4 regions of the Kitasatospora sp. NPDC002965 genome follow, and region 4 is predicted to be linked to each of the others. Evidence: riboswitches for the same ligand, from Rfam matches in the RefSeq annotation. Region 4 holds a riboswitch; each other region holds the start of a gene.
What was found. Region 4 has a riboswitch for cyclic di-AMP ahead of ABZY91_RS32350 (transglycosylase family protein). Riboswitches for the same ligand answer to the same signal wherever they lie in the genome.
Positions count from the first base shown of each region.

Region 1: another riboswitch for cyclic di-AMP. It lies ahead of ABZY91_RS27065 (LysM peptidoglycan-binding domain-containing M23 family metallopeptidase); the one in region 4 lies ahead of ABZY91_RS32350 (transglycosylase family protein).
Region 2: another riboswitch for cyclic di-AMP. It lies ahead of ABZY91_RS08720 (transglycosylase family protein); the one in region 4 lies ahead of ABZY91_RS32350 (transglycosylase family protein).
Region 3: another riboswitch for cyclic di-AMP. It lies ahead of ABZY91_RS19270 (M23 family metallopeptidase); the one in region 4 lies ahead of ABZY91_RS32350 (transglycosylase family protein).

Region 1 covers NZ_JBEXNT010000082.1:676-8,381, reverse strand. The annotation lists gene ABZY91_RS27090 (HipA family kinase) at 1-29, shown strand, start outside; gene ABZY91_RS27085 (DUF3037 domain-containing protein) at 26-442, shown strand; gene ABZY91_RS27080 (MarR family transcriptional regulator) at 526-975, shown strand; gene purB (adenylosuccinate lyase) at 1,151-2,581, shown strand; gene ABZY91_RS27070 (MFS transporter) at 2,610-4,160, opposite strand; cyclic di-AMP (ydaO/yuaA leader) riboswitch at 4,471-4,632, shown strand; gene ABZY91_RS27065 (LysM peptidoglycan-binding domain-containing M23 family metallopeptidase) at 4,636-5,637, shown strand; gene ABZY91_RS27060 (DUF2470 domain-containing protein) at 6,177-6,896, opposite strand; partial or broken gene ABZY91_RS27055 (MFS transporter) at 7,170-7,706, shown strand, end outside.
Region 2 covers NZ_JBEXNT010000014.1:13,219-20,924, reverse strand. The annotation lists gene ABZY91_RS08735 (glycoside hydrolase family 13 protein) at 1-23, shown strand, start outside; gene ABZY91_RS08730 (LacI family DNA-binding transcriptional regulator) at 49-1,068, shown strand; gene ABZY91_RS08725 (hypothetical protein) at 1,136-1,336, opposite strand; gene ABZY91_RS08720 (transglycosylase family protein) at 1,526-2,869, opposite strand; cyclic di-AMP (ydaO/yuaA leader) riboswitch at 2,856-3,052, opposite strand; gene ABZY91_RS08715 (hypothetical protein) at 3,287-5,506, shown strand; gene ABZY91_RS08710 (hypothetical protein) at 5,644-6,555, opposite strand; gene ABZY91_RS08705 (DUF397 domain-containing protein) at 7,082-7,327, shown strand; gene ABZY91_RS08700 (ATP-binding protein) at 7,686-7,706, opposite strand, start outside.
Region 3 covers NZ_JBEXNT010000045.1:43,359-51,064, forward strand. The annotation lists gene ABZY91_RS19245 (SpoIIE family protein phosphatase) at 1-1,363, opposite strand, end outside; tRNA gene ABZY91_RS19250 (tRNA-Ile) at 1,648-1,721, shown strand; gene ABZY91_RS19255 (TetR-like C-terminal domain-containing protein) at 1,905-2,474, opposite strand; gene ABZY91_RS19260 (alpha/beta hydrolase) at 2,608-3,507, opposite strand; gene ABZY91_RS19265 (YiaA/YiaB family inner membrane protein) at 3,646-3,936, opposite strand; cyclic di-AMP (ydaO/yuaA leader) riboswitch at 4,181-4,339, shown strand; gene ABZY91_RS19270 (M23 family metallopeptidase) at 4,352-5,221, shown strand; gene ABZY91_RS19275 (hypothetical protein) at 5,358-6,389, opposite strand; gene ABZY91_RS19280 (GNAT family protein) at 6,433-7,008, shown strand; gene ABZY91_RS19285 (sensor domain-containing protein) at 7,163-7,706, shown strand, end outside.
Region 4 covers NZ_JBEXNT010000115.1:18,474-26,179, forward strand. The annotation lists gene ABZY91_RS32330 (hypothetical protein) at 1-275, shown strand, start outside; gene ABZY91_RS32335 (MazG family protein) at 391-1,440, shown strand; gene ABZY91_RS32340 (SDR family NAD(P)-dependent oxidoreductase) at 1,502-1,924, opposite strand; gene ABZY91_RS32345 (cytochrome P450) at 2,082-3,380, shown strand; cyclic di-AMP (ydaO/yuaA leader) riboswitch at 3,611-3,757, shown strand; gene ABZY91_RS32350 (transglycosylase family protein) at 3,763-4,716, shown strand; gene eno (phosphopyruvate hydratase) at 4,968-6,254, shown strand; gene ABZY91_RS32360 (septum formation initiator family protein) at 6,365-6,856, shown strand; gene ABZY91_RS32365 (DUF501 domain-containing protein) at 6,846-7,490, shown strand; gene ABZY91_RS32370 (Ppx/GppA phosphatase family protein) at 7,487-7,706, shown strand, end outside.

The sequences.
Region 1 (7,706 bases), on a different contig from region 4:
GGGACTGGCTGCCGGAGGTGTCCGCATGACCGGCCCGATCCGGTCGGCGCTGCCGGCCGTCGCCGAACTGCACGACTACGAGTACGCGGTGATCCGGGCGGTGCCCCGGGTGGAGCGCGGCGAGTGCGTCAACGTCGGCGTGCTGCTGTACTGCCGGCAGAGCGCCCACCTGGCGGCGCGGACGCACCTGGACCAGGCGCGGCTGCTGGCGCTGGACCCGGTGGTCGACGTCGCCGGGGTGCGGCGGGCGCTGCACGGGATCGAGGTGGTCTGCCAGGGCGGGCCGCAGGCCGGTCCGGCGGCGGCGGACAGCCCGGGTCAGCGGTTCCGCTGGCTGACCGCGCCGCGCAGCGCGGTGGTCCAGCCGGGGCCGGTGCACACCGGGCTGACCGCCGACCCGGAGGCCGAGCTGCGGCGGCTCTTCGACCAGCTGGTGCTCTGACCGGGCGGCCCGCGCTCCGGGCGGCAGATCTTTGCCGTGCTCAAAGCTTGAGTTACTGAAGCACTCGGTCGTACCCTGACCTCATGGGTTCGACAGCGACGACGACCGTACCGACCAACGGCGAGCTGATGGAGGCACTGGCCGCCGTCGGCGCCGCGTACTTCCAGGACTTCGCGGCCGCCGCGTCCCGGCACGGTCTCTCCTCCTCGCAGGCCAAGGCGCTCGGCGCCGTCCAGGAGCCGGTGCCGATGCGCGCGCTGGCCGGCCGCCTCGGCTGTGACGCCTCCAACGTGACCGGGATCGTCGACCGTCTGGAGTCGCTGGGCCTGGCCCACCGCGAGGCGGCGGCCGGGGACCGGCGGGTCAAGATCGTCGTCATCACGGAGCAGGGCCGGGAGATCCTGGGGCTGATCCGGGGCGAGATGATCCGGACCCACCAGGCCATCGGGACCATGACCGACGAGCAGCGGGTGGCGCTGCACTCGGTCTGCGTCCAGGTGCTCCCGGTGCTCAGCGGCCGGACGGCTCCCTGAGGCCTCCGCGATTCCCTGGGGCCCTCCGCGACTCCCGGGCGCGCCCGGCGCGACCGCTGCGCCCGTTTCCGTCGGCCCCCGGCCCGGGCCGCTCGCTCCGGCCCGTTCGGCCCGTCCGCCGTGGCCGCCGGACCGGCGCGGTTCCGGCTGACCTCGGCTGTTAGGCTTGCGAAGCGTGAGCGCGAAGCCCCAGATCCCCAATGTCCTGGCCTCCCGGTACGCCTCGGCGACCCTGGCCCAGCTCTGGTCCCCCGAGCACAAGGTGGTGCTTGAGCGCCACCTCTGGCTTGCCGTCCTGAAGGCCCAGCAGGACCTCGGCGTCGAGGTGCCGGCCACGGCCGTCGCCGACTACGAGCGAGTGATCGACCAGGTCGACCTCGCGTCGATCGCCGCCCGCGAGCGGATCACCCGGCACGACGTGAAGGCCCGCATCGAGGAGTTCAGCGAGCTCGCCGGCCACGAGCAGATCCACAAGGGGATGACCTCCCGCGATCTGACCGAGAACGTCGAGCAGCTGCAGATCCGGCAGTCGCTGGAGCACGTGCGCGACCGCGCCGTGGCCGTCCTGGTCCGGCTGGGCCGTCTCTCCGCCCAGCACGCCGAGCTGGTCATGGCCGGCCGCTCGCACAACGTGGCCGCGCAGGCCACCACCCTGGGCAAGCGCTTCGCGACCGTCGCCGACGAGCTGCTGGTCGCCTTCCGCCGCCTGGAGGAGCTGATCGCCCGGTACCCGCTGCGCGGGATCAAGGGCCCGGTCGGCACCGCCCAGGACATGCTCGACCTGCTCGACGGCGACACCGACAAGCTCTCCGAGCTGGAGCGCCGGGTCGCCGCGCACCTCGGCTTCGACAACGTGCTCACCAGCGTCGGCCAGGTCTACCCGCGTTCGCTGGACTTCGAGGTGCTGACCGCCCTCGTCCAGCTGTCGGCCGCGCCGTCCAGCCTGGCCAAGACGATCCGCCTGATGGCCGGCCACGAGCTGGTCACCGAGGGGTTCAAGGAGGGCCAGGTCGGCTCCTCCGCGATGCCGCACAAGATGAACACCCGCTCCTGCGAGCGCGTCAACGGCCTGGCCGTCATCCTGCGCGGCTACGCGTCGATGACCGCCGAGCTGGCCGGCGACCAGTGGAACGAGGGCGACGTCTCCTGCTCCGTGGTCCGCCGGGTCGCGCTGCCGGACGCCTTCTTCGCGTTCGACGGTCTGCTGGAGACCTTCCTGACCGTCCTCGACGAGTTCGGCGCCTTCCCCGCCGTGATCGAGGCCGAGCTGGACCGCTACCTGCCGTTCCTGGCCACCACCAAGGTGCTGATGGGCGCGGTCCGCGCGGGCGTCGGCCGGGAGGCCGGCCACGAGGTCATCAAGGAGCACGCCGTCGCCTCCGCGCTCGCGATGCGCGCCGGCGCCCGGGAGAACGAGCTGCTGGACCGCCTCGCGAACGACGAGCGGATCCCGCTGGACCGGGCCGCGCTGGACGCGCTGCTGGGTGACCGGCTCTCCTTCACCGGCGCCGCCGGTGCCCAGGTCGCCGAGGTCGTCCGGCAGATCGAGGCGGTCGCGGCCGCCCACCCCGAGGCCGCCAAGTACGCTCCGGGCGACATCCTCTGACGTTTCGTCAGGCTGGTCCGGCGTCTCGTCAGGCGTCCGGCCGGGGCCTCGTCACCGTACCGGTGGCGGGGCCTTCGCCGTGCTCGGACGCCTCCGGCGCGTGGCCCGGATCCAGTGGCGGTGCGCCGGTGGCGCAGGCGTACCGGCAGTCCGGCTCGGCCACCGGGTGATCCTCCGGCGCCAGGACGTTGCCGTGCACGGTGACCAGCGCGGTCAGCCCGCCGGCCACCAGCAGCCCGGCGCAGATCAGCATCGCGGTGCGGAACGCCGCGTCCACCGAGGCCGGCACCTGGTAGGCGTCGCCGCTCAGCCCGGCCAACGACGGCAGGGCGGCGACCGCGAGCAGGCCGGCGGCCCGGGCGGCGGCGTTGTTCACGCCGCTGGCGATCCCCGCGTGCCGTACCTCCACCGCCGCCAGCACCGTCGCGGTCAGCGGCGCGACCAGCAGCACCATCCCGCAGCCCATCACCGTGACGGCCGGCAGCACGTCCGTCCAGTACGAGGCGTCGGGTCCGATCCGCAGCATCAGCAGCACGCCGGCGGCGCAGAGCAGCGGGCCGACGGTGAGCGGCAGCCGGGGCCCGATCCGCTTGCCCAGCCGGCCGGCCCGCGCGGAGAGCGCCAGCATCAGCACGGTGATCGGCACCAGGGCCACCCCGGAGACCAGGGGGGAGAAGCCGGAGACGATCTGGAGCTGCACGACGAGCAGGAAGAAGACCCCGCTGAACGCCGCGTAGACGGCGAGGGTGACCAGGTTCACCGCCGTGAACAGGCGTGACGAGAAGAGTCCGAGCGGCAGCATCGGCTCCGGCGTGCGGCGCTCGACCAGCACGAAGGCCACGCCCAGCAGCAGCCCGGCCGCCCCGGTGAGCCAGACCCCGGGGGAGAGGCCCTCCCCGGCGGCGGTCAGCGCGTAGGTGAAGGTCCCCAGGGCCACTGCGGCCAGCACCGCGCCGAGGACGTCGAACCGGCCGGTCGAGGACTCGTCCCGGCTCTCCGGCACGTGTCGGGCGGTCACCGCGACGACCAGCACGGCCAGCGGGACGTTCAGGAGGAAGATCCACCGCCAGCCCGGCCCGTCCACCAGCCAGCCGCCGAGGAACGGTCCGACCGCCGCCGACACCCCGCCGAGGCCGGACCAGAGGCCGACCGCGGCGGAGCGGTCCTCGGGGTGGAAGACCGCCTGGAGCATCGCCAGTGATCCCGGGGTGAGCAGGGCCCCGCCGACGCCCTGCACCGCGCGGGCGGCGACCAGCACCTCGATGGTGGGCGCGGCCGCGCAGGCCGCGGAGGCGACGGCGAACCAGACCACGCCGAGCAGGAAGATCCGGCGTCGGCCGTACCGGTCCCCGAGCGCGCCGCCGAGCAGGATCAGCCCGGCCAGGGTGAGCAGGTAGGCGTTGAGCGTCCACTGCAGGGCAGCGAGCGGGGCGTCGAGATCGGTCCCGATCCTGGGCAGCGCGACGTTCACGACGGTCCCGTCGAGCATCGCCAGGCTGGAGCCGAGCACCGTCGCCAGAAGTACCCAGCGACCCTGCGCGGTGCCCAACCGCAGGATGCCGGCCTCGGAGGTGGCCACGGCATGATCGTCCGCCCCGGGGGCCGACGTGACAAGGGTCACCGGGGGCGTGTCGGCGGATGGCTTTCCGTGAGTGATCGTGTGCGGACCGGTCCGGAAATCGGCGGAGGGTCGTGGATCAGTGGCACGCCGTGAATCGATTGTGTGCGTACTGTGCAGCCGATCATTCGGAGCGTGACGGCGGTCCGGTGTTTTGTTGCGAGTTCAAGAGATCGACATTGCTTCACTCGGACGGATGAGTTTTAGTTCAGCGACCGCCCGGCGTCAGCCCGGGTGGCCACCGGGTGGAACGCCTAGTCCTGCCGCTGCCCGGTGGTACGCAACGAACTCTGTTCGGCAGGAGCGGGGGACCCAAAGGTAAGTCGCCGGACCGGAATTCGCGGTCCGGCTTGGGGTGAAGCCGCCTAGATGCGGCCGGGCAACTCCAGCCCGAACCCGACAGCTCACCTCGTAGGCGTCGGAGAGGACATCAGCCATGGCCGCACAGGCTCGTCGTATCGCCCTGCCCCGCGCCGTCCGCATCGGTATCGCCACCGCCGTCACCGGCGCCGCCTTCGCCCTCCCGCTGGTCACCGCGGTGAGCGCCCAGGCCCACGAGGCTCCGGCCGCCAAGCCCCACCAGACCAGCACCTGGAACGGCGCCACCAGCGTCGACGCCGCCCCGGCCGCCGCTCCGGCCGCCGAGACCGCCCCGGCCGCCGCGGCCGAGGAGACCTACAAGGTCGCCGGCGGGGACACCCTGTCGAAGATCGCCGACGCGAAGAACGTCCAGGGCGGCTGGGAGGCCCTGTACGAGCGCAACCGCTCGGTCGTCGGCGCCAACCCGAACCTGATCTACCCGGGCCAGCAGCTCGCCCTCGGCGGCAAGGCCGTCGAGGCCGCCAAGCCGGCCGCGCCCGCCGCCAAGCCGCAGGTCTCGCAGGACTCGGTGAAGCCGGCCGCCAAGCCCGCCGCCCCGGCCGCGAAGCCCGCCGCCCCGGCCGTCAAGCCGGTCGCGCCCGCCGCCAAGCCCGCGCCGGTCCAGGCCGCGAAGCCCGCCGCCCCGGCGCCGGCTCCCGTGGTCGCCTCCTCCGGCTACGTCGCCCCGCTGGCCGGTACCAAGCTCGGTACCGCCTACGGTGTCGCCGGTTCCATGTGGTCCTCCGGCCACCACACCGGTGTCGACTTCTCCGCTGCCACCGGCACCCCGCTGCGCGCCATCGCGGCCGGCACCGTGGTGAAGGCCGGCAACGGCGGCGCCTACGGCAACGAGGTCGAGATCAAGCTCGCCGACGGCAAGTACGCCCAGTACGCGCACCTGTCCTCGATCGCGGTGAAGGTCGGTCAGACCGTCACCGCCGGCCAGCAGATCGGCCTCTCCGGTGCGACCGGCAACGTGACCGGCCCGCACCTGCACTTCGAGATCCGCACCGGCTCGGAGTACGGCTCGGACATCGACCCGATCGCCTACCTGCGGGCGCACGGCGTCTCGATCTGATCGAGCACCAGAACCACCGCTGGGTGCGGGGTGAACGACCTCCCGGAATGGTCATGTCGGGTGACCGCTTGACCGGGTGATCGCCGCACCACCAGTGGATCCACGGGCGCGGGACACGCCCGTCGGGCCGGCCCGGTTCGCGAGACCTCCTCTCGCGAACCGGGCCGGCCTCTGTCGTTTCCGCCCCCCCTGGGGGATCTTTCCGGCGTCTGGTCCGACCGGCCGGATTCCCGCCGAATTCAGGCCGAATCCTGAAGGGTTCCGGAAGGATTCCGGAAGGGGCTCGGTGAGAGTTCGGGAGGGGTTTCCGGGCGAACGGATCGTTCGGGTGCCGTCGGCGGCGCGGGGCGGTGGTGCCGGTCGGCCGGGTGCGCCGGAGTGTGCGGCCGCCGGGGACGCGCGGGTGGGCGCGGTCGACCCGGTGGACGCTCGCGGATTCTCCCGGCCGACCGGTTCCGCGGCATGGGTGACCGGCGGTGCGTGGCCGGCCGTCAACGGCCGGGCCGGGCGGGAGAGTCGGGCCGGGGGTGGGACGGGGGTCAGCGCCGGTGCGCGGGCTCGGCCTGCTGCGCGGCGGTCAGCAGCTGGTGCACGCGGTGGCCGAAGTCGTCGGCGTCGTGGGCCGGTTCGGGGAAGACCAGCCGGACGTCACGGTGGCCGTGCGCGTGGTCGAGGCGGAGCACCAGGCCGTACCGGTCGAGGGCGAGCGGCCGGACGTCGGGGTGGTCGACGAGCAGCTCCGGGTCGAGGAGGCGGGTGAGCACCGCGAGGGCGTCCGGGTGGTCGTCGGCGAGGTGGGTGAGCATGCCGGCCTCGTAGCGGGCGAGCGGGTCCGGGGTGGCGAGGGCGAGGTCGGCGCCGGTGAGGGCGCTGGTGCCGTACGGGGTGGAGAGGACGGCGTGGGCGACGTCCAGGCGGAGGTGGACGCTGAGGCCGTCGTCGGCGAGGTGTGCGAGGTGGAGGCGCCCGGCCAGGGTGAGGCGTCCGCGGACCCGGTCGCGGACGGCGACCGGCGCGATGTCGGTGAGGTCGAGGACGACGGGGAGTCCGTCCTGCTCGCGGACGGTCGCGAGGGTGAGCGGGGCGTCGAGCGGGGCGCGCAGGCGGAGCCTGGAGCCGTGGACCGAGACGGGGGTGGTGAGTTCGTGGTGCTCGCCGAAGGCGCGGACGACGACGGAGGAGGCTGCGCAGAGCAGGCTGCCGACCCGTTCGGCGGCGGTGGGCTCGGGGACCTCGGCGTCGATGGGGGTGGGGTTCATGGCAACCTCCGGCTAGTTAGGTGAGGCTAACCTAATGACTTGCGCTGCGTGAGGCAAGGTGACGCGGGCCGTCGCGTGCGGGGGGTGGCGGCGAGTTGCCGGAGGAGGAGCCGGGTGAGGCTGTCGTGGAAGGTGTTGCAGGCGGCCGTCTATATGCCGCGCTTGCAAGTATCCGGCGAGCGGTCGTATTGTCGACGCTGGTAGTTGCACGCGCAATGGTTTGGTGTGCGGCTGACCGGTACCCCTGCAACGCTCCGGAAAGCGGTCCCTCTCATGCCTCTCGCGCTCCTGGCGCTGGCGATCAGCGCCTTCGGCATCGGCACCACCGAGTTCGTGATCATGGGCCTGCTGCCCGAGGTCGCCGGCGACTTCTCGGTGTCCATCCCCACCGCCGGCCTGCTCATCTCCGGCTACGCGCTCGGCGTCGTCGTCGGCGGGCCGCTGCTCACCGTCCTCGGCACCCGCGTCCCCCGCAAGGGCATGCTGCTGATGCTGACCGGCCTGTTCATCGTCGGGAACCTGGTCTCCGCGATGGCCCCCGCCTTCGGGTTGCTGATGGCCGGGCGGATCCTCGCCGCCTTCGCGCACGGCGCGTTCTTCGGCATCGGTTCGGTGGTCGCCGCCGACCTGGTCGCCCCGCACAAGAGGGCCGGCGCCATCGCCCTCATGTTCACCGGGCTCACCGCCGCCAACGTGCTCGGCGTCCCGATGGGCACGCTGCTCGGCCAGCACTTCGGCTGGCGTTCCACCTTCTACGTGGTCGCCGCGCTCGGGGTGATCGGCTTCGCAGGCATCGCCGCGCTCGTCCCC
Region 2 (7,706 bases), on a different contig from region 4:
GCACCGACTGGTGGGCGGTCTGACGTGGTTGCAATAGGCTCTGGGACCGTGACTACGGCGCGACTCTCAGACATCGCGGCGCAGGCGGGGGTCAGCGAGGCCACCGTCTCCCGCGTGCTCAACGGCAAGGCGAACGTCTCGGCCGCCACCAGGCAGACCGTGCTGGCGGCACTCGACGTGCTCGGGTACGAGCGGCCCACCCGGCTGCGCCAGCGCAGCGCGGGCCTGATCGGGCTGATCACCCCGGAGCTGAGCAACCCGATCTTCCCCGCGCTGGCCCAGGTGATCGAGCAGGTGCTGAGCCGGCACGGCTACACGCCGGTGCTCTGCACCCAGACGCCGGGCGGCTCCACCGAGGACGAACTGGTGGAGATGCTGGTCGACCGGGGCGTGGCGGGCATCGTCTTCGTCTCCGGCCTGCACGCGGACACCACCGCCGACCATGACCGGTACGCCCGGCTGGCCGGCCGCGGGGTGCCGTTCGTGCTGATCAACGGGTACAGCGAGAAGATCGACGCGCCGTTCATCTCGCCGGACGACCGGGCCGCGATGTGGATGGCCGTCCAGCACTTGGCCGAACTCGGCCACGAGCGGATCGGGCTGGCCGTCGGGCAGCGCCGGTACGTGCCCGTGCTGCGGAAGATCGAGGGGTTCACCGCCGCCCTGTGCGAGGTGCTCGGGCGCACCCGGGAGGAGGCCGAGGGCCTCGTCCACCACACCCTGTTCAGCGTGGAGGGCGGCCACGCGGCGGCCGGCGCGCTGCTCGACAAGGGCTGCACGGCGATCGTCTGCGGCAGCGACATGATGGCGCTCGGCGCGATACGGGCCGTCCGGCAGCGGGGCCTGACGGTGCCGCAGGACGTCTCGGTGGTCGGGTTCGACGATTCGCCGCTGATAGCGTTCACCGAGCCGCCGCTGACCACCATCCGCCAGCCGGTGGAGGCGATGGCCACCGCCGCGGTGGACGCCCTGCTGGAGGAGGTCGGCGGAAACGCCGCCCAGCGCGGGGAGTTCATGTTCCAGCCCGAGCTGGTGATGCGCGGCTCGACCGGCGCCGGCGCGCGCTGACGGATCGGACGAACGGCCGGGGTCCGGGAGCAGGCCGCTCCCGGACCCCGGCCGTTCGTCGTGCGGGTCAGCCCTCCTGGACGGCCGGGCGGTCCGGGGTGACCCGGTGGCCGTCGGCGGCGTCGCCGGTCCGGGTCTCGGTGCGCCGCCCCCGGTCCAGGTAGTCGCGGAGGATCAGTTCGACGGCGTCCTGCGGGCTCTTCGTGCCGGACAGCATCATCGCGTCGATCGCGAGGTTGGCGTCGAGCGTGACGGTGACCTGGGCCATGGTGACTCCTCCTCGGGGACAGAGCAGCAGCATGCCTGGTGCGGCCGGATTTGACCATGACCTTCCGGGGCGGGGCGTGCGGGGTCCCGGGGGCGGTCCGGCGCGGGACGCACCGGGGCCCCCGGGGAGGGAGCGACCTGGCTCCTCCCCGGGGGCCCCGGGCTTTCGCGGGTCAGACCCGGCCGTGGGTCAGACCCGGCCGGCGAAGTCCGGGGCCCAGTTGGCCACGGTCTGGGTCCGCACGCCCGAGCTCGGGTTGGCGGCCTCGACGTACTTGCCGTCACCGATGTAGAGCGCGACGTGGTAGACGCCGGAGTCCTTGCCGTTGTTGGACCAGAACAGCAGGTCGCCCGGCTTGAGGGCGTCGAGCGAGACGTGCGTGGACGCGGCGGCCTGGTCGGCGGCGACGCGCGGGACGGTGATGCCCGCGGCGCGCAGCGCGGCCTGGGTGAGGCCGGAGCAGTCCCAGCCGCCGTTGCCGGTGCCGCCGTAGACGTAGGCCTGGCCGACCTTCGACTGGGCGAAGGAGACGGCGGCGGCCATGCTGCCGGTGGCGGCCTGGGCCGGGGCCGGGGTCTCGGCCTGGGCGGCGGGCTTGGCGGCCGGCTTGGTGGCCGGGGCGGGGGTCTGGGCGGCCGGCTCGGTGGTGGCGGTGCCGGTCCCCGCGTCCTTGGCCCGGTTGAACCAGTCGAAGCCCTTGCCGGACTCCTCCGAGGCCTGGTTGCCCTTGGCCCGGTCGCCGAAGGTCAGGTGCTGGCCCGGGTAGATGCTGTGCGGGCCCTCGGTCAGGGTGGCGCGGTTGAGCTCGTAGAGCCGCTCCCAGCCGCCCTGGACGTCGTTCTTGTCGGCGATGGAGGAGAGCCAGTCGCCGACGGCCACGGTGTAGTCGTCGGACTGCTTCCGGTCGCCCTGCTGACCGCCCTGCTGGCCGGTCTGCTGGCGCCACTGGCGCCCGTCCTGGCCGCCGTCGCCCTGGCGGGCGGCGTCGGTGGCGGCGGGAGCCTGTGCCTGCGGCTGGGCGGCCTTGGGCGCGGCGGGCTGCGTGGCCTTCGGCTGGGCGGCGGGCTTGGCGGCCGGGGCCGGGGTCTGGACGGCCGGCTTGGCGGCGGCCGTGGAGGTGTCGACGGCGGCCGGGGTGCCGCCCTTGGTCAGGCCGGCCTTGACCGAGCAGACCGGCCAGGCACCGGGGCCCTGCACGGCGAGCACCTTCTCGGCGATCGCTATCTGCTGGTCCTTGGTGGCGAGGTCGGCGCGCGCGGCGAACGAGGTGCCGCCGAACTCGGTCCAGGTGGAGCTGGTGAACTGGAGTCCGCCGTAGAAGCCGTTGCCGGTGTTGATGCTCCAGTTGCCGGTGCTCTCGCACTGGGCGACCTTGTCCCAGGTGGCGACGGAGGCGGCCGAGGCGGTGCCGGTGGTGAGGCAGGGGATGGTGAGGCCGATGCCCGCGACGCCGAGGGTGGCGATGGCGCGACGGGTGCGGCTGGACAGGCGGGTGCCGTTGGTGGGCAGCATGAAGACGCGGTCCTCTCCCACGCCTGCGAGGTGAGCTGTCGGATTCGGGCTGGAGTTGCCCGGCCGCGCTGTGGACGCGGCTTCACCCCTAGCCCTGGTCGGTCCGGGGACCGGCCTGGGCGAACTACCTGTGGTTCCCCCGCTCCTGCCGTGGTGCTTCGTACTTCCAGCGCACCCGACGGCAGGACTCGGCGTTGCAGGGGAGCTGGGTCCGTGTGGCCACGAACGGGGAGCACGTTAAGCAGAGCCGCGTTCAAACCGCAAACATGTGTGAGGCACGTCACTGTTTGCGAAATCCATGGTGGGCGGCTGTCCTTCATGATCAGAAATGACCGATTTCATGCAACGCCCGTCGCGGTCAACGCAACTGCCTATGCTTCAGAGCGTCAGCAGGACGCCGGCGCCGCCGCAGCCGCCCGTGGGGAGGGCTACGCACCGATGGCCATGGACGAGGACCCGGACCCCGCCCGGCCGACCGGCCGGGCGCGCGGAGCGCATCGCAGGCCAAAGCATCGCAGAGCGGACATCCCACCCGAACCGCCCCTAACTCCCTTAAGTCGCCGCACTTTACTGCGCTGGCTCGCCGTCGGCACCGCCTTCGCGGCGGTCAGTGGCGAGGAGGTGCTGCGGCGCTCGCTGAGCGGCCCGACCGAACCGGTCGCCGCCGTCGCCGGATCGTCCACGGCCGTCGGCGCGGACCGGACGGGAGCCGGAGGCCACGGTGGGGCGTCCCCCGAGGCCGCTCCGGTCGGCGCCGCGCCCGAACAGCCGGCCCCCGCGCCCACCGTCGACCAGAGCGGTCGCCGCTGGTCCGACCCGGCCGGCTGGGGCGGTGCCGTGCCCGGCCCGAGAAGCACCGTGCGGATCACCGACCGGGTGCTGCTCGACACCGACGCCGCCGTCGGCACGCTGCTGGTGGAGCCGACCGGCGCCCTCACCTTCGCCGCCGACCGCACCCTCACCCTCGCCGCCACCGGGAACGTCGAGATCCGCGGCGCCCTCGCCCTCGCCCCCGACGGCACCCACACCCACACCCTGCGCTTCCCCGCCGTCGACGAGAGGCGCTTCCAGGGGGACGGCATGAAGGTCGTCGACACCGACGTGGGCCTCTGGGTCACCGGCGCCGGCTACCTGCGGCTCGACGGCGCCGCCAAGACCGCGTGGGTCCGCGCCGACCGCGAGTTGAAGGCCGGCGGCACCGAGCTGGCCCTGTCCGCCCCGCCCGCCGGCTGGCTCCCCGGCGACGAACTGGCCGTCACCCCGACCGGCCCGCCCGACCAGGAGGGCTTCGCCGCCCACTACGACCTCGTCACCGTGCGGTCCGTCAGCGGAGCCACCGTCACCCTGGAGTCGCCGCTGAAGCACGCCCACCCCCTGGTCGCCGCCGGAGGGGGCGTCACCGTCGGCGCCGAGGTGCTCAACCTGACCCGCACCGTCCGGGTCGAGGGCACCGCCGAGGGCCGCGCCCACGTCCACCTCACCAGCTCCCGGCGCGCCGACGTCCGGCACGCCGCGCTGCGCTGGGTCGGCCCGCGCGCCGACACCAAGGAGACCTGGAGGGGGCAGGACGGCACCGCCCCGGTCACCGCGGCCGTCCTCGGCCGGTACGGGCTCCACTTCCACCAGCTCGGCGACGCCACCCGCGGGACCGTCGTCGAGGGCGTGGTCGTCCGCGACGCCGGCAGCCACGCGTACGTGCCGCACGCCAGTCACGGCATCACCTTCCGCAGCTGCATCAGCCACGAGACCTGGGAGGACGCGTACTGGTGGGACGGGCCGCTGGACACCCGCACCCCGCAGCGCCCCTCCGACGACATCGTCTACGAGTCCTGCGTCGCCTCCCGCACCCTGCTCGAACCCAACCCCCGCGCCTACCGGCTGACCGGCTTCAACCTCGGCGCGGGCACCGGCGGCAAGGCGGTGGACTGCGTGGCCGTCGGCGTCCAGGGCGCCGACGGGGCCTCCGGTTTCGAGTGGCCGGAGAACAGCGAGGGCGTCTGGACCTTCGAGCGCTGCCTGGCCCACAACAACCTGCGGGACGGCATCTTCGTCTGGCTCAACGCCCGTCAGCACCACGTGGTCACCGAGTTCGCCGCCTACCACAACGGCGGCTGGGGCATCGAGCACGGCGCCTACCTCAACGACTTCGACTACACCGCGAGCGTGCTGTACGGCAACGCGGGCGGGGGAGTGGCGCTGCACTCGCTCGGCCGGGACCAGGGCACCGTGTTCGACGGACTGCTCGTCGACGCGGCCGGGCAGAGCGACTTCGCCGTCTCCACCGCCCGGCACGAACTCGCCGGACAGGCCGTCACCTTCAGCCGGAGCCGGTTCACCGGCTACCGGCGGGCCGGCGTGGCCTTCCGGGCCACCTCGGACGGGCAGCCGGACGACGTGCTGCTGCTGGACTGCGAGTTCGGCGGCAACGAGCTCTGGCTGGACCCGGAGGCCGTGCGGCCGAAGAACATCCTGTTGCGCCGGGCCGGGCAGACCGAGGTGCTCAAGGTCCGCAAGCCGGACGAGGAGGGCGCCGCGCAGCCGCAGTGGAACGCCGCCGCCGCGCCGGTGGCCACCTTCGCGGCGCAGTCCCGGCCGGTGCGGCTGCCCGCCCTGAAACTGAAGGACGCGGCCTCGCCCACCAGTCGGGTCGGCCGCTGAGGCCGCCCCGGCGACCGCGGCGGCGGTGCGGGGTCCCGGTCCGGCCGGAGGGCGGGGGGCCGGACCGTTCCGGCCGGTGCGAGCAGCCGAAGGGGCCCGGAACGGATGCGTTCCGGGCCCCTTCGGACGGGCTCGCGCTACTGGGCGGCGTGCCGTCCGCCGGAGGGCTCCGCGGCGACGTCCCCGGCCTCCGCGGCCTGCGCCTCGAAGTCGACGGCCGGCAGCGTGGCCAGGTAGGTGGAGGCGATCAGCTGGCCCACCGTCGGGTACGCGCCCAGCGGGGCGGCCGACGGGCAGCCGGACTCCTCGGCTGCCGTGGCGAGCAGCTCGGAGTCCGCCTCCGGGCCGATCACCAGGGGGGCCAGCGCCGGGTTCTGCGAGCCCATCTCCCGGAGGTGGGCGACGGCCGCGGCCACCGAGCCGGGCAGGTCGAGCGCGGCGGGGACGACGGGCACGGCCAGCCGGGCGGCCAGCAGCATGCCGGTGATCCCGGCGGCGTCGGCGGCGGCCTGCCCACCGACGGTGGTGAGCACCACGCCGTCGGCGGCGGTCGCGATGGCGAAGAGCCGGGCCCGGTCGGCGCGGGCCAGACCGGCCTCGGAGAGGCGCACGTGCACGGCCTCGGCCAGCAGCGGATGCGGGCCCAGCACGTCGGTGACGGGGGCGCCGTACTCGGCGGCGAGGGCGTACAGGTCGGTCAGGAAGTCGTGCGGGCCGGGCACGAGGGGCACGACGACCGGCGTGGGCAGGCCGGCCTCGGCCGCCTCGTCCAGCAGTTCGGCGACGGTGCGCTCGGCGCCGACCTCGGCGCCGTGGGCCGGAAGGTAACCGGCTGCCGTCTGCACGCCGTTCTGCTCGCTGCGGACGATGGACAGCAGCTCCTCGACCACGGACCGGGATTCCGGTCCGGCGGCCGCGGGCACGGCGAGCAGCAGGACCGGCGAACCGGTCGGGATTTCGGGGCGCTCGGGACGGCGGTGGCGCCCCCGCGCACGGGAGCCTGGGGTTCGGACGGGCAGTGGCGCGCCCGGGATGGCTGCGGTGCTCATGGCGGAGATCGTAGGACATTCCCCCGCCGTGCTCGCAGTCGGCTGCCGTACGAGGAGGGGCGGCCCGTCCGAAAACCGGACATAACCGGCCCGAACCCGGTTTCTCTCCCGGTATCCGCTCAGATGCGAGAGGAGGAGCTCCGCGTTGCAGGAGGGGTGCGTGAGATGTCTCACAGGGCGGGCATCGTCTGACGGAGGGTCACAGTGGGGTCACAGCGGTGCGACCCCGGGCTCCCGAAGATCAACATTCAGCGGGTGGTCGCCTACGGGCCGTCATCGACATCCGGCCGATTCGGTCGACTATGTCCATTTACGTACCGTCAGGTGCGCGGCTCGTGAAGAGTTCCGGTTCGGTGTCGAAAAGCCCGTGCACCTGCAACGTCCCGTGCTGATGCACGTGCACTGGAGCTATCATCACGTCAAGTGAGGCGTTGTGCCGGGCCGGTACGGGGCCGGTCGAGCCGTTCGGCTGAGAGCCGGGGCGCCGAGCTGGACGACCCACTCCGGAGCTCTTCGGGAGATTTCTATGCACGACACGTTCGACACGTACAACGGGATGGCCGCTGCGGACCTCAAGGGCGTGGTCTGGCAGAAGAGCCTGCACAGCAACTCTCAGGGCAACTGCGTCGAGTTCGCCGCCCTCCCGGGGGGCGATGTGGCGATGCGCAACTCCCGCTTCCCGGACGGTCCGGCGCTCATCTACACCCGGGCCGAGATCGAGGCCCTGCTCCTGGGGGCCAAGGACGGGGAGTTCGACCACCTGGCGGTCTGACCGGCCGCCGGCTCCACCATCGGGGGGCCGTCGTGGGTGCTGACACCACGACGGCCTTTGTCTTACCGGCTCCGCCGCCCTGCGAGCCGTCGTGCCACGAGCTGCCGTTCCGCCGGCCCGGCCGCCGTTCGCGGGCCCTCGCCCGCCGGCCGCCGTTCCGCCCGCCAGGGTCACCCGCCGTCGCCGCCGTGCCGAGCCGCCGCACGCGGATCGGAGGGGCGCACCGCCGCAAGGGTGGCCGGTACCCGCTGCCCGAGGGTCACCGATCGCCGTTGCCGTGGTGTGTCGCGCTGGTGTGTGGTCTCCCGCCGGGCGGTGTGGTGCTCCCGGGGGGTCCTGTCACGGGTCGTGCGCCGGGCTAGGCCGAGCGCCGGTGCCG
Region 3 (7,706 bases), on a different contig from region 4:
GGCCCCGCGCGGTCCGGCCGGGCTCGCTGAACAGGGGTGCGGAGCGGGCCAGGGCGCGCTGCATCACCCCCTCCGAGAGGTCGGCCAGCCGGGTCAGCTCGGTACGCCGCGCACCGCCGTAGACGGTGTGCGAGACGGGCAGCAGCCGGCCCTCGTCGACCAGGTCGAGCACGATGCCGGCGGCGCCGAAGGCCGGCCGGGCGACATCGGTGACCGTCGTGGTCACGTCCCGGACGGTGACCGCCCGGGAGAGGGCCCGGGTCAGGGCCAGCAGCAGGGCGGAGCGGGCTCCGACGGCCGGGGTGCCGCTCTCCGGGGCGGCCGGGCGCTCCTCGGGCGCGCGGCCGTGGTCGCGGTCGGCGAGCAGTCCGGCGATCCGGACCGGCCGGCGGTGCACGTCCAGCATCACCTCCCCGGTCTCCTCGATCCGGATCACTCCGCTGCCGCCCCGGCGCGGTACCCGGTAGCGGATCCGGTACGGACCGCCGGTGGCGAGCGCCTCGGCGAGCGCGGCCTGGACGTCGGGCAGGTCCTCGGGGTGGACGAGCAGGTCGAGGTCCGGTGCGGGGGCCGGCCCGCTCCCGTCCGGTGCGGGTCGGCCGACCAGCCGGTGGGCGTGGGCGTCCCAGTAGGTCTCGCCGGTGACCAGGTCGCGCTCGAAGGCGCCGTGTCCGGCGGCCCGGAGGGCGAGCGAGAGCATCGGGTGGCCCGGTGCGGAGGCCGGACCGGTGCCGTCGGGATCCGGCCCGGGGCGCACACCGCCCGGCCCGCGCCGTCCGGCCGACCCGTGCGACCCGGCCGACCCGCCCGGCGCGGCGGGTGCGCCCCGGTCGGTCCGGGCCCGGCGTTCGGGGTGTGCGTGGTCGAGCAGGTGGGCGAGCCGGTGGGCGCAGGCGTCGCCGAGGGTCTCCAGCACGTCCAGGTCGCGTCGGGGGACGGTGCCCCGGTGGGCGAGGGCGAGGGCGAGCACGCCCACCGGTTGTTCGTCGACGACCATCGGCAGGGCGATGACGGCGACCATTCCGGTGCCCATCCCGGCGTTCCGATTGGGGTAGTCGACGCTGGTGCGCTCGGGGCTGAGGAGGTACGGCCGGCGCAGCCGGAGCGCCGTCGCGGCGGGGAGGTCACCGGCCGGATCGACGACGCCGTAGCGCTCGTGGGCCCAGTCGGGGAGGCCGTGGGAGGCGGTGAGCCGGAGCATTCCGGTGGAGTCCAGCAGGTAGAGCGCGGAACCCTCGCCGGTGATCCAGGCCGGCCCCTCGGCGAGGACGGTTCCGAGCAGTTCGGCGGCGCTGGTGCAGCCGAGCAATAAGCGGACACAGCGCATGGCACTGCGCGCGGTGGGGCTGCTGCGCGGGTCCACGGGATTTCCGGCCTTTCCGGTTCCTTATGAGCCAGTCAATTCTTAATACCCTATTTCCAGTGCTGGCGAGCGGTAGCCCGGACGGCGTACCGGACTCGGGGTCCGGCCGTCGGTGGTGCCCGCCCTGCGTCGCCGGTGGGCGGCCCTTCCGGACGGCCGTCCGCCGGCCGGGCCAATCTAACCCCTGGTGGTCGATTGATCCCGTTTGTCCGTTCGGAACCGCCCGCGGGGCGGCCGGTGGCGTGGCACCCCCTTCCGGTCCGGTACCCTTCTCCGTGCAGCACGGGGCTATAGCTCAGACGGTTAGAGCGCTTCCCTGATAAGGAAGAGGCCACAGGTTCAAGTCCTGTTAGCCCCACAGCACCGAAGGGCCCGGAGCATCCCCCGCTCCGGGCCCTTCGTCGTTCTCCGCCTGCGGACCGCGGCCCCCGCCCCTTCTCGCCGCCGCAGGCCCTCCCTCCCGCACGGCGCCGGGCGCGGGGCTCGTGGGCCGGGGCCCGAGCGCCGGGACGCGCCGGGACGCCCGCGGGCCCGGGGGCCCTCAGGGCCGGGGCCAGCCGTGCAGTCCGGCCGTCAGCACGGTGATCATCCGGTCCTGGGTGTCCTCCAGGTCCTCGGCGAGCCGGAAGCCGCCGCCGATCGAGAGCGCCGCGAAGCCGTGGGCCAGCGAGCGGAAGGTCCGGGCCGCGTGGATCGCCTCGGAGCCCTCCAGCCCGTACGCGCGCAGCACCGCGACGATCACTCCGACCAGCCGGGCCGCCGCCGCAGCGAGGTCCTCGTCCGGCTGCGGCGCCTGCGGCAGGGCGCCGTACCGGTGCGGGTGCTCGGTGGCGTACGCGTGGTAGGCGCGCAGGACGGCGGCGACGGCGTCGTCCCCGCCGCGTCCGACGGCGGCCTCGGCCAGCCGGTCGGCCAGTTCTCCGGTCACCCGGACCGCGACCAGCCGGCGCAGCTCGGCGAGGCCGCCGCTGACGTGCTTGTACAGCGAGGGGGTGGCGACGCCGGCGCGCCCGGCGACGGCGGCCAGGGTGAGGGCTTCGGGGCCCTGCTCGTCGACGAGGGCGAGGGCGTGGTCGACGACCTGCTCGGGGGTCAGACCGACTCGGGGCACGGCGGGTCTCCAGGGTGCTTCGGTGGTGGCTGGGGCTGCGAGGGGCGCGTACGGCCGCTCAGGGCCGCGCGGAGCCGCTCAGGGCCGGGCCGCGCGGTTTCGGGCCCGGGGGGAGCCGGGCCCCGTGGGCGGCTCAGGCCAGGGCGGCGAGGAAGGGCAGCAGGGCGTCGGCGGTGGCCTGCGGGTGGTCGGCCATCGGGTAGTGCCCGGAGCCCTCGATCATCACCTTCCGCGCGTCGAGCGCGGCGGCCTGCCGGTCGGCGACCAGTTCCGGCTTCGAGAAGTCGGGGTCCTTGGAGCCCATCACGACCAGGGCCGGGCACCGCACGGCGGAGGTCCAGCCGGTGGGCGCGGAGTCCCCGCGGACGTAGCCGCGGGTGGCGGTCTTCCGGCCGGGGGTGCGCATCGCGGCGACCAGCCCGTCGACGTAGGCGTCGTGGTCGGCCGGCTTGGCGGTCGGGTAGGCGAACTTCCGCTGGTACAGGCCCCAGAAGGCCGGCGAGTGGACGAGGAGGGCGCCCATCGCGCCGACCACCGCGCGCTGCAGGGCGTTCGGCGGCGGGTTCTCGACGAAGGCGTCCAGCAGGACGATCCCGGCGACCCGCTCCGGCGCGTCCCCGGCGGCCCTGACCACGGTGGCGCCGGTGTACGAGCTGCCCGCCAGGGCGGCCCGCTCGATGCCGAGGTGGTCGAGCAGGGCGAGGACGTCGCGGGCGATCGCGGCGGGCGAGTAGTCGTCCCAGGTGATCGAGGACTCGCCGAAGCCCCGCAGGTCCATGGTGATCACCCGGCGGCCGGCGGCGGTCAGCAGCGGGCGCAGGTGCCGGTAGGCGGCCCGGCTGTCGAGCATGCCGGGGAGCAGGACGACGGGGACGCCGTCGCCGTGGCCGGAGTCGTCGAAGGCGAGTCGGCCGCCGGGGAGGTCGAGGTAGCGGGTGACGGGGGCGGTGCCGGTCATGGTGGGCCTCCTCGGTCCGCCGCGGGCGGGCTCGCCGCGCGGGTTCGGGTCGTCGGCGACTGCGCCGATAGCCATAAAGCTAAGGCTAATAGCCTTAGCCGTCAAGCTACGACCCGATTCCGAGGGGGGTGGGCGCGGCGGCCGGGCGTGACGACCGGTCCGGCGGCCGGCCCGGTGACCGCTCCCGGCGGAGGCGCCGGGGCGCCCTCCGCCTCAGACCCCCTCCACCTTGAACGGGTCGTGCTCGGCCAGCAGCTTGTCCAGCCGGGCCTGGTCGACCCGGGTGACCAGCTCGGTGGACTCCTGGCGGTCCCGGACCACCTTGGCCAGCGTGAACGCGGAGGTGATGGTGTAGAGCAGGCCGAGGCCGAGGAAGGCCCGGGTCCAGGCCCCGACCGGGAGGTAGGCGATGCCGATCGCGAGGGCGACGGCGGACAGGAAGAAGGACAGGACGGCCTGGACGTAGTACGCGGCCGTGGTGCGTGACTGCATCGGTGTGCTCATGGCGCCAGGATGGCCGCGCGGACTCCGGTCGCACATGAGTAGAGGTACTCAGATGGGGGGCCGTTCGTTGACGTCCTATCACGTTCGGTAGTGTCAGTTGTCGTCAATCGTCCCAAAACGCCCATCGGACCGCGCGCGTCCGGCCCGTATCCCGTCGTCCTCAACAGATGGCTTGGAATCGGGGGCCTCTCGGATTAACGTTTGATAACGCAGCGCGGTCCCTAACGCCGTAACCAGACGGCACCGTGCGCCGTCGCCTAATCCCGCCGGCCGGCCTTCGGGCAGGCCAGGGAGCCGGGGAACCATGTTCCTTGGGGTGAATCGGCCGGGCCCAGGCCCAGCCGTAGGAGACCTTCCTGCTCCGAACCCGTCAGCTAACCCGGTAGGCGCGAAGGAAGGAAAGGAGCGCGCCTCCGTGGCGTCGACGCACACCCCGGCACACCCGTCCGGCTTCTCCGCCGGTACCCAGCTGCTCGACCACCCCCGCACTGCGGCCCACCCGGGCCTGTTCGGCGGCCCGGCGGACGAGACCGCTCCGCAGACCGCCGAGATCAACCGGCACCGGATGCCCCGTCAGACCCGCGGCACCGCTCCGCTGCTCGGCGTCACCGCCGTCGCGGCCACCCTGGGCGCCACCGGCTTCGCCTCCGCGACGCCGGCCGCCGCGCCCGCCGTCGAGGTGCCGGACGAGACCCCGGTCGCCCTCTCGGCCGACCCCGGGCTCGCCCTCGCCGCCAGGATCCAGCAGCAGGCCGACAGCCAGCGCACCGCCGCCGACGAGACCGCCCGGGTGCAGGCCGCCCAGGAGGCCGAGGCCAAGCGCGCCGCCCAGGTCGCCCAGCAGGCGCAGGCCAAGCGCGCCGCCGAGGAGGCCGAGAAGGCCAAGCTCGCCGCCATCAACCTGCCGGTGCGCGACTACAGCCTCTCCGCCCACTACGGCCAGAGCGCCCGCTACTGGGCCCACCTGCACACCGGCCTGGACTTCGCCGCCGACACGGGCACCGCCGTCTACGCGGTCGGCCAGGGCACCATCACCTCGGCCGGCTGGGCCGGGTCCTACGGCTACCGGATCGTCGAGACCCTGCCCGACGGCACCGAGATCTGGTACTGCCACCTCTCCTCGATCATCAAGGGCTCGGGCAAGGTCGTCCCCGGCCAGCAGATCGGCAAGGTCGGCGCCACCGGCAACGTCACCGGCCCGCACCTGCACCTGGAGGTCCGGCCCGGCGGCGGCGCCCCGGTCGACCCGGAGAGCTGGTTCGAGCAGCGCGGCATCAACCCCTGATCCCTGCGACCCCTGCGACCCCTGCCGAGCCGCGCTGAGCCGAGCCCGGCAGCCCCGCGAGGCGCTGCGACCCGTTCGACGCCGAGGAGCCCCGGCGCGGTCCTTCGAGGACCGCGCCGGGGCTCCCGCGCGTCCGTCACGCCCCGGGCCGCTCCCCGGACTCTTCCCCGTGCGGCTCGCCCGACGGGTCGTCCCACCGGTCGTCCGACGGGTCGTCCCACCGGTCGTCCGACGGGTCGTCCGACAGGTCGTCCGACAGGTGGTCCCACCGGGGGTCCGACGGGTCGTCCGGCGTCTCCTCCGGGAGCGCCGCCAGGTAGGCGTCGATCTCCGCCTGACCGGGCTCCGCCGCCAGCTCCGGGAACTCGTCCACCAGCAGCCACGGCAGCCCCGGCACCGTCCACTCGCCGGAGAGCTCCAGCGCCGCCCCGACCGCCGCCTCCTCGAACGCCCCGAAGTCCCCGGCCAGCTCGGACGGCATCGGCCGGCCCAACGCGGTCAGCTCCGCCAGGTTCCGGTAACTGCGCTGCATCAGCCCCTGCTCCAGCAGCCGCCGCGCACCGTCCGACGCCATCCCGACCGCCAGCTCCCTGGTCCCGCCGCCCCAGCCCCCGTCGTCCACCGGGTCCAGTGTGCCGTCCTCCTCCAGCGCCGCGAACGCCGCCAGCCGCTCCTCCTCGGCCAGCCCGCCGAAGGCCTCCAGCCAGGACCGGACCGCGTCCCCGTCGGCGGTGTCCACCCCGTCGGCACGCAGCAGCAGGGTGTACAGCCGCGGCCAGGTCACCAGGTCGGCCCGGCGCAGCAGCCCGGTCGCCAGCTCGCCCTGCCACTCGGCCTCCGCGTGCAGCCGCTCCTGCCGCTTGGCGTTCAGCCGCCGCGCCGCCCGCTGGTGGTCGATCAGCAGCCGCACCGCCGCGCCGTACGCCAGCGGGTCCTCCCCCGGCGCGGGCTGGACGTACAGGTGCAGGCGTTCGTACAGCAGGTGCTCGACCGCGCCCGAGGTCAGTTCGGGCCAGCCGTCGTGCATCCTGCCCCCGCCCAGTTCCAGCAGCGCCAGCACTGCCCGGAGCGGGCCTTCCGGCACCGGCGCGCGGCCCTCCGTCTCCGCCCAGGCGAGCAGTTCGGCGGCCTTGGTGCGCGGGGCGAGCCGCAGGTCTTCGTCTTCCATAACCACGAACCGTAACCGCTGGTCGGGGGTAGGGTCGGCAGGCATGGTGCCCGTCCGACTCACCGGCCCCCGGCTGGCCATCCGCGAGTTCCACCACACCCCCGAGGACGTCGAGGCGCTGTACGCGGTCTTCGGTGACCCGGAGGCCACCCGGTACCTCCCGTTCGAGACGCGCGACCGGGAGGACTGCGCCGACCAGATCGAGCAGTACCTGGAGGAGGCCCACCAGGAGGAACGGACGGTCTACCGGCTCGCCGTCACCCGGCTCGCGGATGCCGAGGACCCGGCCGACGCCGCCCCGATCGGCAACGCCGCGCTCGGGCTCGGTGACCGCCGGTCCGCGTCGCTGGGCTACGCGCTGCGCCGCGACGTCTGGGGCCGCGGCTACGCGGGCGAGATCACCGAGCTGCTCTGCGGCCTGGCCTTCGGTGCGCTCGGCGTGCACCGGCTGGAGGCCCGGGTGGACGTCGACAACGCGGCGTCGGTCCGGGTCCTGGCCAGGGCCGGGTTCCGGCCGGAGGGCCGGATCCGGCACGACGTCCGCCCGGGCGGCCGCCGGCACGACTCCTACCGGTACGCCCTGCTCGCCGAGGAGTGGCCCGGTCCTGCGGGGCGGTGACGGGGAGGCCGGCCGGGATGCCGGGGGGAGGGGGGATAACCCCACCTCCGGTTCGCCGGGGAGCCGGATGTCCGCCGCGACGGCGTTTCGGCAGGCTTGAGGAGTCAGCAGGACACGCCGCACGAAGACCGACCCGAGGGACCGAGACCCCGCCATGAGCACCCACAGCATGCAGCGCAGCGAGTACGACGCGTACGACGCGTACGACCGCCACGACGGCGTCGTCCGTCGTACCGAGGAGCCGCCGTACGCCTGGCGGGCCCCGTTCACCTCCTACTTCTACCGCGAGCTCGGCTACACGCTGACCGGCCTGCCGGTGGTGACGGCCGGCTTCACCCTCGCCGTCACCCTGTTCTGCCTGGGCCTCGGCACCTTCGTCACCGTCCTCGGCCTGCCGGTGCTGGCCGCCCTGACCACGGCCGCCCGCGGTTTCGGCCGGCTGGAGCGGTCCCGGGTGCGCACCATGCTCGCCCTGGACGTGCCCGGCCCGGAGCCGGTCGTGGCCACCCGGCCCGGCGTCTGGGGCGGGGTCACCGCCCGCCTCGCCGACGCGGCCGGCTGGAAGGCCGTGCTCTACCAGGTGGTGATGTTCCCGTGGGCGATCCTCAGCCTCGTGATGTCGACGGTCTTCCTGACCGTGGGCTGGTCGCTCGCGCTCTACCCCGTCTACCACTGGGTCTTCCCGACCTACACCGACT
Region 4 (7,706 bases):
GTTACGGCGGCGCGGAACCGCTGGCCGGGGCGCTCGCCGGGCTGGGCGTGCCGGGCGGGGCGATCGACGACCACCTCCGCCGCCGGCTGGGGATTCACCGCCTCGCCGCGGCCGCCGGCCAGGACGCCGGCACCCCGACGGGAGACAGGGCGGTCCGCCGGGCCCTGGCCGCCGCCGCGGTCGCCCTCCACCTGCGCGTCAACCCCCGGTACGGCACCTGGGACCCGGACCGCGTCGGCCTCGCCCCCGCCGCCCACCCCTGGCTCGCGCGCTGACCGCTCCGGACGGCGCGGGCGGGTGCGGAGCGGCGGACGGCGGCAGGCACTCCCGGGCGGCCGGGCGCCGAAACCCGCGAGCGGGGAGACGACGGCGCCGGGTAGGTTCGGGGATGTGACGACGAATCCTCCGGGCGCGAAGCTGATCCTCCTCACCACCACCCACCGGGTGGCCCCCGGGCTGCTGTCCTGGTCCGCGTGGGAGGCCCTGCGGTCGGCGGGGCGGGTGCTGGCGGGGGACGCCGGGCATCCGCAGCTCGCCCCCGTACGACAGGCCGGCGTCGAGGTGGAGGTCGTGCCGGCCGGCTCCGCGCCGTCGCTGGCCAGGCTCCTGACCGGGCAGCCGGCCGGGGAGGGCCCGACGGTCTGGCTGGGTGGTCCGGACGGGGACCCAGGGCTGACCGACGCGCTGGCGCGCCTCGCGGTGGAGCACGCGGGCGAGGTGCCGGAGATCGAGGTGCTGCCGGGCTCGTACGACCTGCCGGGCGCCCGCCTGCTGGACCTGGCCTCCGTGATGGACCGCCTCCGCTCGCCGGGCGGCTGCCCGTGGGACGCCGAGCAGACCCACGCCAGCCTGGTGAAGTACCTGGTCGAGGAGGCCTACGAGCTGGTCGAGGCGATCGAGGAGGGGGACCGCGACACGCTCCGCGAGGAGCTCGGAGACGTCCTGCTCCAGGTGTTCTTCCACTCCCGCATCGCCGAGGAGCACCCCACCGACCCCTTCTCGGTGGACGACGTGGCGGGCGACATCGTCGAGAAGCTGATGTACCGGCACCCGCACGTGTTCGGGGACGCCGAGGCGACGGGCGCCGCCGAGGTGGAGGCGAACTGGGAGACGCTGAAGGCCGCCGAGAAGTCGGAGCGCGAGTCGGTGCTGGACGGCGTGCCGGCCGGGCTGCCGGCGCTGGCGTACGCGGCGAAGCTGGTGTCGCGGGTGCGCCGGTCCGGGTTCGCGGGCGTGTCGGACGAGCCGTACGAGCTGCCCGCGGAGCTCACGCCGGAGTCGGCGGGCGGGCTGCTGCTCGCGGTGGCGCAGCGCGCGCACGACGCGGGGGTGGACGTGGACGCCGCGCTGCGGGCGGCGGCACGCGGCTACCGGGACGCGGTCCGCGCGGCCGAGGGCCTCAAGCCCGAGCAGTCGGAGCAGCCCGAGCAGCCCGAGTAGTCGGAGCCACCCGGGCCACCCGCGCGCGGCGGACCGGGGCGCCCGGCCCGCCACCGCGGGTTCAGACCCGCGCGACGTCCCTCGCCGGCCGCCGCTGCGCCGGGACGACCTCGCCGATCGCCTCGCCGACCAGCGCGACCAGTTCGGCGAGCCGCTCCAGGTCGAGGTGGTCGGGCAGGTCGGCGAGCGACACGATCCGCTCGCCGTCCGGTCCGGCCACGCAGAACAGGTCGATCGGGCCGAGGTGCTTCTCGGCGGTGTCGACGAGGGCGGCGACGTCGCTGGGGCGGCGGATGTCGCCGCAGACGCCGACGACCGGGCAGCCCGGCCGGTCGAGCTCGGTGGCGAGGTCCTCGGCGATGCCGACCTGCTGGTCGGCGATGAGGATCCCGGCTGCTCCGGCGGCGGTGAACCTGCGGGCGAGGTCGGCCCCCGACCCGCCGTGGAGTACCGCGATCACGACGACCGAACCGGTGTCCCGCATGGTGTTGCTCCTCCCTGTGGGCGGCCCCGCACCGGCGCCCACGGACATCTTGCGGAGGATCGTAGGCACGTCCTGACCCTCCGCAACAGGGAATACCCCTCAGGTGACCAGACTCACGCCTGTCGTGTCCGACTTGCACCCGGGATACCGTCGTTCCATGCCAGTCCAGCCCGCCTCCGCCCGCCCTCCGCTCTTCACCTGGGACTTCGCCGCCGACCCGTACCCGGCGTACGCGTGGCTGCGCGAGCACGAGCCGGTGCACCGCACCACCCTGCCGAGCGGCGTGGAGGCGTGGCTGGTGACGCGGTACGCGGACGCCCGGCAGGCGCTGGCGGACGGCCGGCTCTCCAAGAACCCGGCGAACCACAGCGAGCAGGCGCACCGCACCGGCCGGGTCGGCATCCCGGGCGAGCGCCAGGCCGACCTGATGACGCACCTGCTGAACATCGATCCGCCGGACCACACCCGGCTCCGCCGTCTGGTGTCGAAGGCGTTCACGCCGCGCCGGGTGGCGGCCTTCGAGCCCCGGGTGCAGCAGCTGACCGACCGGCTGATCGACGGGTTCGCGGAGCGCGGGAGCGCCGACCTGATCCACGAGTTCGCCTTCCCGCTCCCCATCTACGCGATCTGCGACATGCTCGGGGTGCCCGCCGAGGACCAGGACGACTTCCGGGACTGGGCCGGGATGATGATCCGGCACGGCGGTGGCCGGCGCGGCGGTGTGGGGCGCGCGGTGAAGCGGATGCGCGAGTACCTGGCGGAGCTGATCCACCGCAAGCGGGCGGACCTCGGGGACGACCTGATCTCCGGGCTGATCCGGGCCGGCGACCACGGCGAGCACCTCACCGAGAACGAGGCGGCGGCGATGGCCTTCATCCTGCTCTTCGCCGGGTTCGAGACGACCGTGAACCTGATCGGCAACGGCACGTACGCGCTGCTGCGCAATCCCGGCCAGCGCGCCCTGCTCCAGGAGTCGATCGCCCGTGGCGAGAGCGGCCTGCTGGAGACCGGGATCGAGGAACTCCTGCGCTACGACGGGCCGGTGGAGCTGGCGACGTGGCGGTTCGCGACCAGCCCGCTGACCATCGGCGGGGTGCTGATCCCGGCCGGGGACCCGGTGCTGGTCGTGCTCGCGGCGGCGGACCGGGACCCGGCGCGGTTCGCCGACGAGAACACCCTCGACCTGGCCCGCGCGGACAACCCGCACCTGGGCTTCGGGCACGGCATCCACTACTGCATCGGCGCCCCGCTGGCCCGGTTGGAGGGGCGGTCCGCGCTGGCCACGCTGCTCTCCCGGCTGCCCGACCTGCGGCTCGCCGAGAGCCCGGAGAACCTGCGGTGGCGCGGTGGTCTGATCATGCGTGGACTTCGTGAACTTCCCGTGGAATTCACCCCCGAGAAGATGCCCGAAAGGGCCTCTTCGGGGCAGTCGTCCGGTGCTCCGTCCGATCGGTGAGGCGACCCGCGACACGCTGACGGAAGGTCTCCGACCAGGCAGGACGGCGAGATTGAACCGCCACCAACCCGGACATAGCGCCCCCGTTGGTGGGCGATCCATCACCTGACGTGATTTCCGTGTGATACCGACGATATGAGCTTGTGATTGCTCTACGGATCTGTCTACTCTCCGTGGAGTTCGCAGCTGCGAGCCCCGAGCACGGAACGCCGAGTCCTGCCCGTCGTGCCCCGGGAAACCGACCAGACCCTGGGCAGGGGCGGGGGAACCAGGTTTGTTGCCGTCCCCCACGGCTTGGGGTGAAGCCGCCTCGCGCGGCCGGGCCACCTCCCGGTCCGAACCCGACAGCTCACCTCGCAGGCGTGCGGAGAGGGACCTCTTCATGCTGTTCGTCGGAACCGGCCGTCATCGTCGTCGTACCCAGACCGAGAAGGCCATCGCCGTCGCCGGCGTCGCCGGTGTCGGGCTGGCCCTGCCGATCCTCAGCGCCACCGGTGCCTCCGCCGCCCCGGTCTCCACCTGGGACGCGGTCGCCCAGTGCGAGGCCGGCGGCAACTGGAGCATCAACACCGGCAACGGCTTCTACGGCGGCCTGCAGTTCACGCCCAGCACCTGGAAGGCGTTCGGCGGCACCTCGTACGCGCCGCAGGCCAACCAGGCCTCCAAGGCGCAGCAGATCTCGGTGGCCGAGAAGGTCCTCGCCTCGCAGGGGCCGGGCGCCTGGCCGGTCTGCTCCAAGAAGGCGGGCCTGAGCAAGGGCGGCGCCCCGGCGGCGGTCGACACCTCGGCGGACGCCAAGCCGGCCGTCCCGCAGGCCGCCACCCAGCCGAGCGCGCCGCAGACCACCGCCCCGCAGACCAGCGCGCCGAAGCACGCCGCGCCGAAGTCGGCCCAGCAGGAGAAGCCGGCCCAGGCGGCCAAGCAGGCCCCGAAGCACGCCGCGCCGAAGCCGCAGGCCCAGCAGGACCGGCCGCAGGTGCAGCAGTACGGGCAGGCCCCGTCCTTCTCCGGCACGTCCGGCTGGGACGCCGACGCGAAGGTGTTCTGGTACGAGAACAACGGCGGCTGGTACTGGACCAGCCACCAGAGCGTCTACCAGCAGTACGCCGGTCAGGCCGCGGTCCAGGACGCCCGTCCGGCCGCCGCCCAGAGCGCCCCGGCCGCCCAGCAGGGCGCGGGCCACGGCTACACCGTCCGGGCGGGCGACACGCTCGCCGGCATCGCCGCCGGCCAGGGTGTCTCCGGCGGCTGGCAGGCGCTCTACGACGGCAACCGCGGCACCGTCGGCGGCGACCCCGACCTGATCGTCCCCGGCCAGGTGCTCACCCTCGGCTGATGCCGTTTCGCCGGTGGATCGCGAGGGGGGCCGGGTTCGACCGGGTCCGGCCCCTTCGTCCCGATCCGGCCCCCTTCCGTGGGGCAACCAGGTGAACTACCGGCGGGTAGCCGTGCCACACGCTGAGACGGGACCCGGGCCGACGTGGCCCGGAGAGCCCGTGCGGTTAGGCTCTGGTCGTAACGACTCCGCAATCGTCCGGCCGACAGCACCCACCGTCAGCCGAACCTGTTTCCGCTAGGAGATGCCTCGTGCCGTCCATCGATGTCGTCGTAGCCCGTGAGATTCTCGACTCGCGTGGCAACCCCACGGTCGAGGTCGAGGTGGGCCTCGACGACGGCAGCACCGGCCGCGCCGCTGTCCCGTCGGGTGCCTCCACCGGCGCCTTCGAGGCGCTGGAGCTCCGCGACGGTGACAAGAACCGCTACTTCGGCAAGGGCGTGGAGAAGGCCGTCCTGGCCGTCATCGAGCAGATCGGCCCGGAGCTCGTCGGCTACGACGCCACCGAGCAGCGCCTGATCGACCAGGCCATGCTCGACCTGGACGCCACCCCGGACAAGTCCTCGCTCGGCGCCAACGCCATCCTGGGCGTCTCGCTGGCCGTCGCGCACGCCGCCTCCGAGGCCAGCGACCTGCCGCTGTTCCGCTACCTGGGCGGCCCGAACGCGCACGTCCTGCCGGTCCCGATGATGAACATCCTCAACGGCGGCTCGCACGCGGACTCCAACGTCGACATCCAGGAGTTCATGATCGCTCCGATCGGCGCGGAGTCCTTCTCCGAGGCCGTCCGCTGGGGCGTCGAGGTCTACCACACCCTCAAGGGTGTGCTGAAGGAGCGCGGCCTCTCCACCGGCCTGGGCGACGAGGGCGGCTTCGCCCCGAACCTGGACTCCAACCGCGAGGCCCTGGACCTCATCGTCGAGGCGATCCAGAAGGCCGGCTACGTGCCGGGCAAGGACGTCGCGCTGGCGCTGGACGTCGCCTCCTCCGAGTTCTACGAGGACGGCGCCTACCAGTTCGAGGGCAAGGCGCTCACCTCCGCCGAGCTCATCGAGTACTACGCCGGCCTGGTCGCCGCCTACCCGCTGGTCTCCATCGAGGACCCGCTGGACGAGTCGGACTGGGACGGCTGGAAGGCCATGACCGACAAGCTGGGCGACAAGGTCCAGATCGTCGGCGACGACCTGTTCGTCACCAACCCGGCCCGCCTGGCCCGTGGCATCGAGACCGGCACCGCCAACGCGCTGCTGGTGAAGGTGAACCAGATCGGCTCGCTGACCGAGACCCTGGACGCCGTCGAGCTGGCCCAGCGCAACGGCTACCGCTGCATGATGTCGCACCGCTCCGGCGAGACCGAGGACGTCACCATCGCCGACCTGGCCGTCGCGACCAACTGCGGCCAGATCAAGACCGGTGCCCCGGCCCGCTCCGAGCGCGTCGCCAAGTACAACCAGCTGCTGCGCATCGAGGAGATCCTCGACGACGCCGCCGAGTACGCCGGCCGCGGCGCCTTCCCGCGGTTCAAGTACGAGGGCTGACACACACAGCTCCCGCCGGTGCCCCGCCTGTTCACCCCGTAGGGTGGACGGCGGGGCACCGTCGCGACCAGGAGGGGACACCGGAGATGGCAGGCTGGAGGATCCCGGGCTTGGCGGCCCGGCCTCGGTTCACGAGCCGGGCGACCGTCCTCGTGCTGGTGCTCTGCTCGCTGGTGGCGATCCTGGCGTACCCGACGCGGCAGTTCATCTCGCAGCGTTCCGAGATCTCCTCCCAGCGGGCCAAGGCCGAGCACGCCCGGCAGCAGGTCGAGCAGCTCCGCCGGGAGAAGGCCCGCTGGCAGGACCCCGAGTACGTCAAGGTGCAGGCCCGCGCCCGGCTGCACTACGCGATGCCGGGGGAGACCCCGTACATCGCGGTGGACCCGGCCGCCGGGGAGGCGACCAGGTCGTCCGTCGGCGCGCCGCCGCCCGCACAGGGCCCGGCCACCGGGCCGGCCAAGGCGGCCAGGCCCTGGTACGCCGGCATCTGGGACTCGGTGGACGCCGCCGCAGCCCCTGCCGCCGCCCCGGCCGCCGCCTCCGCCCCTCCCTCACCACCCGCCCCCGCCCCCGCTGGAGACAGCTCCTCCCATGACCACTGAGAACCACCCCACCGTCTCCGACGAGGACGTCGCGGCCATCGCCGCGCAGCTCGGCCGGGTCCCGCGCGGCCTGCGCGGCGTGGCCCACCGCTGCCCCTGCGGCAACCCGGACGTCGTGGAGACGGCCCCCCGGCTGCCGGACGGCACGCCGTTCCCGACCCTGTACTACCTGACCTGCCCCAAGGCCGCCTCGCTGATCGGCACCCTGGAGGCGGACGGCGTGATGAAGGACCAGAGCGCCCGGCTGGCCGAGGACCCGGAGCTGGCCGCCGCCTACCGGAAGGCGCACGAGGACTACATCGCCCGGCGCGACGCCATCGAGGTGCTGGAGGGCTTCCCGAGCGCCGGCGGCATGCCGGACCGGGTCAAGTGCCTGCACGTGCTGGTCGGCCACTCGCTGGCGGCCGGCGAGGGCGTCAACCCGCTCGGCGACGAGGCGATCGGCCTGCTGGAGGACTGGTGGGCCAAGGGCCCGTGCGTCTCCCCCGCCGAGGTCACCGCGGCCGGTGAGCGGGTGGCCCGCAACCGGGCCAAGGCGAAGGACGACGCGGCCGTGATCGCGGCCAAGGAGCAGAAGACCGCCGAGCGCGCCGCCAAGCGGGCCTCCCAGGAGGCCGGGGAGGACGGCGCGTGACCGTCACCAGGGTCGCCGCGATCGACTGCGGCACCAACTCGATCCGGCTGCTCGTCGCCGACCTCGACCCGGAGACCGGAGCGATCACCGACCTCGACCGGCGGATGGTGATCAACCGGCTGGGCCAGGGCGTGGACCGGACCGGCCGGCTGCACCCGGACGCGCTGGCCCGCACCTTCGCGGCCTGCCGGGAGTACGCGGAGGTCGTGTCCGGCT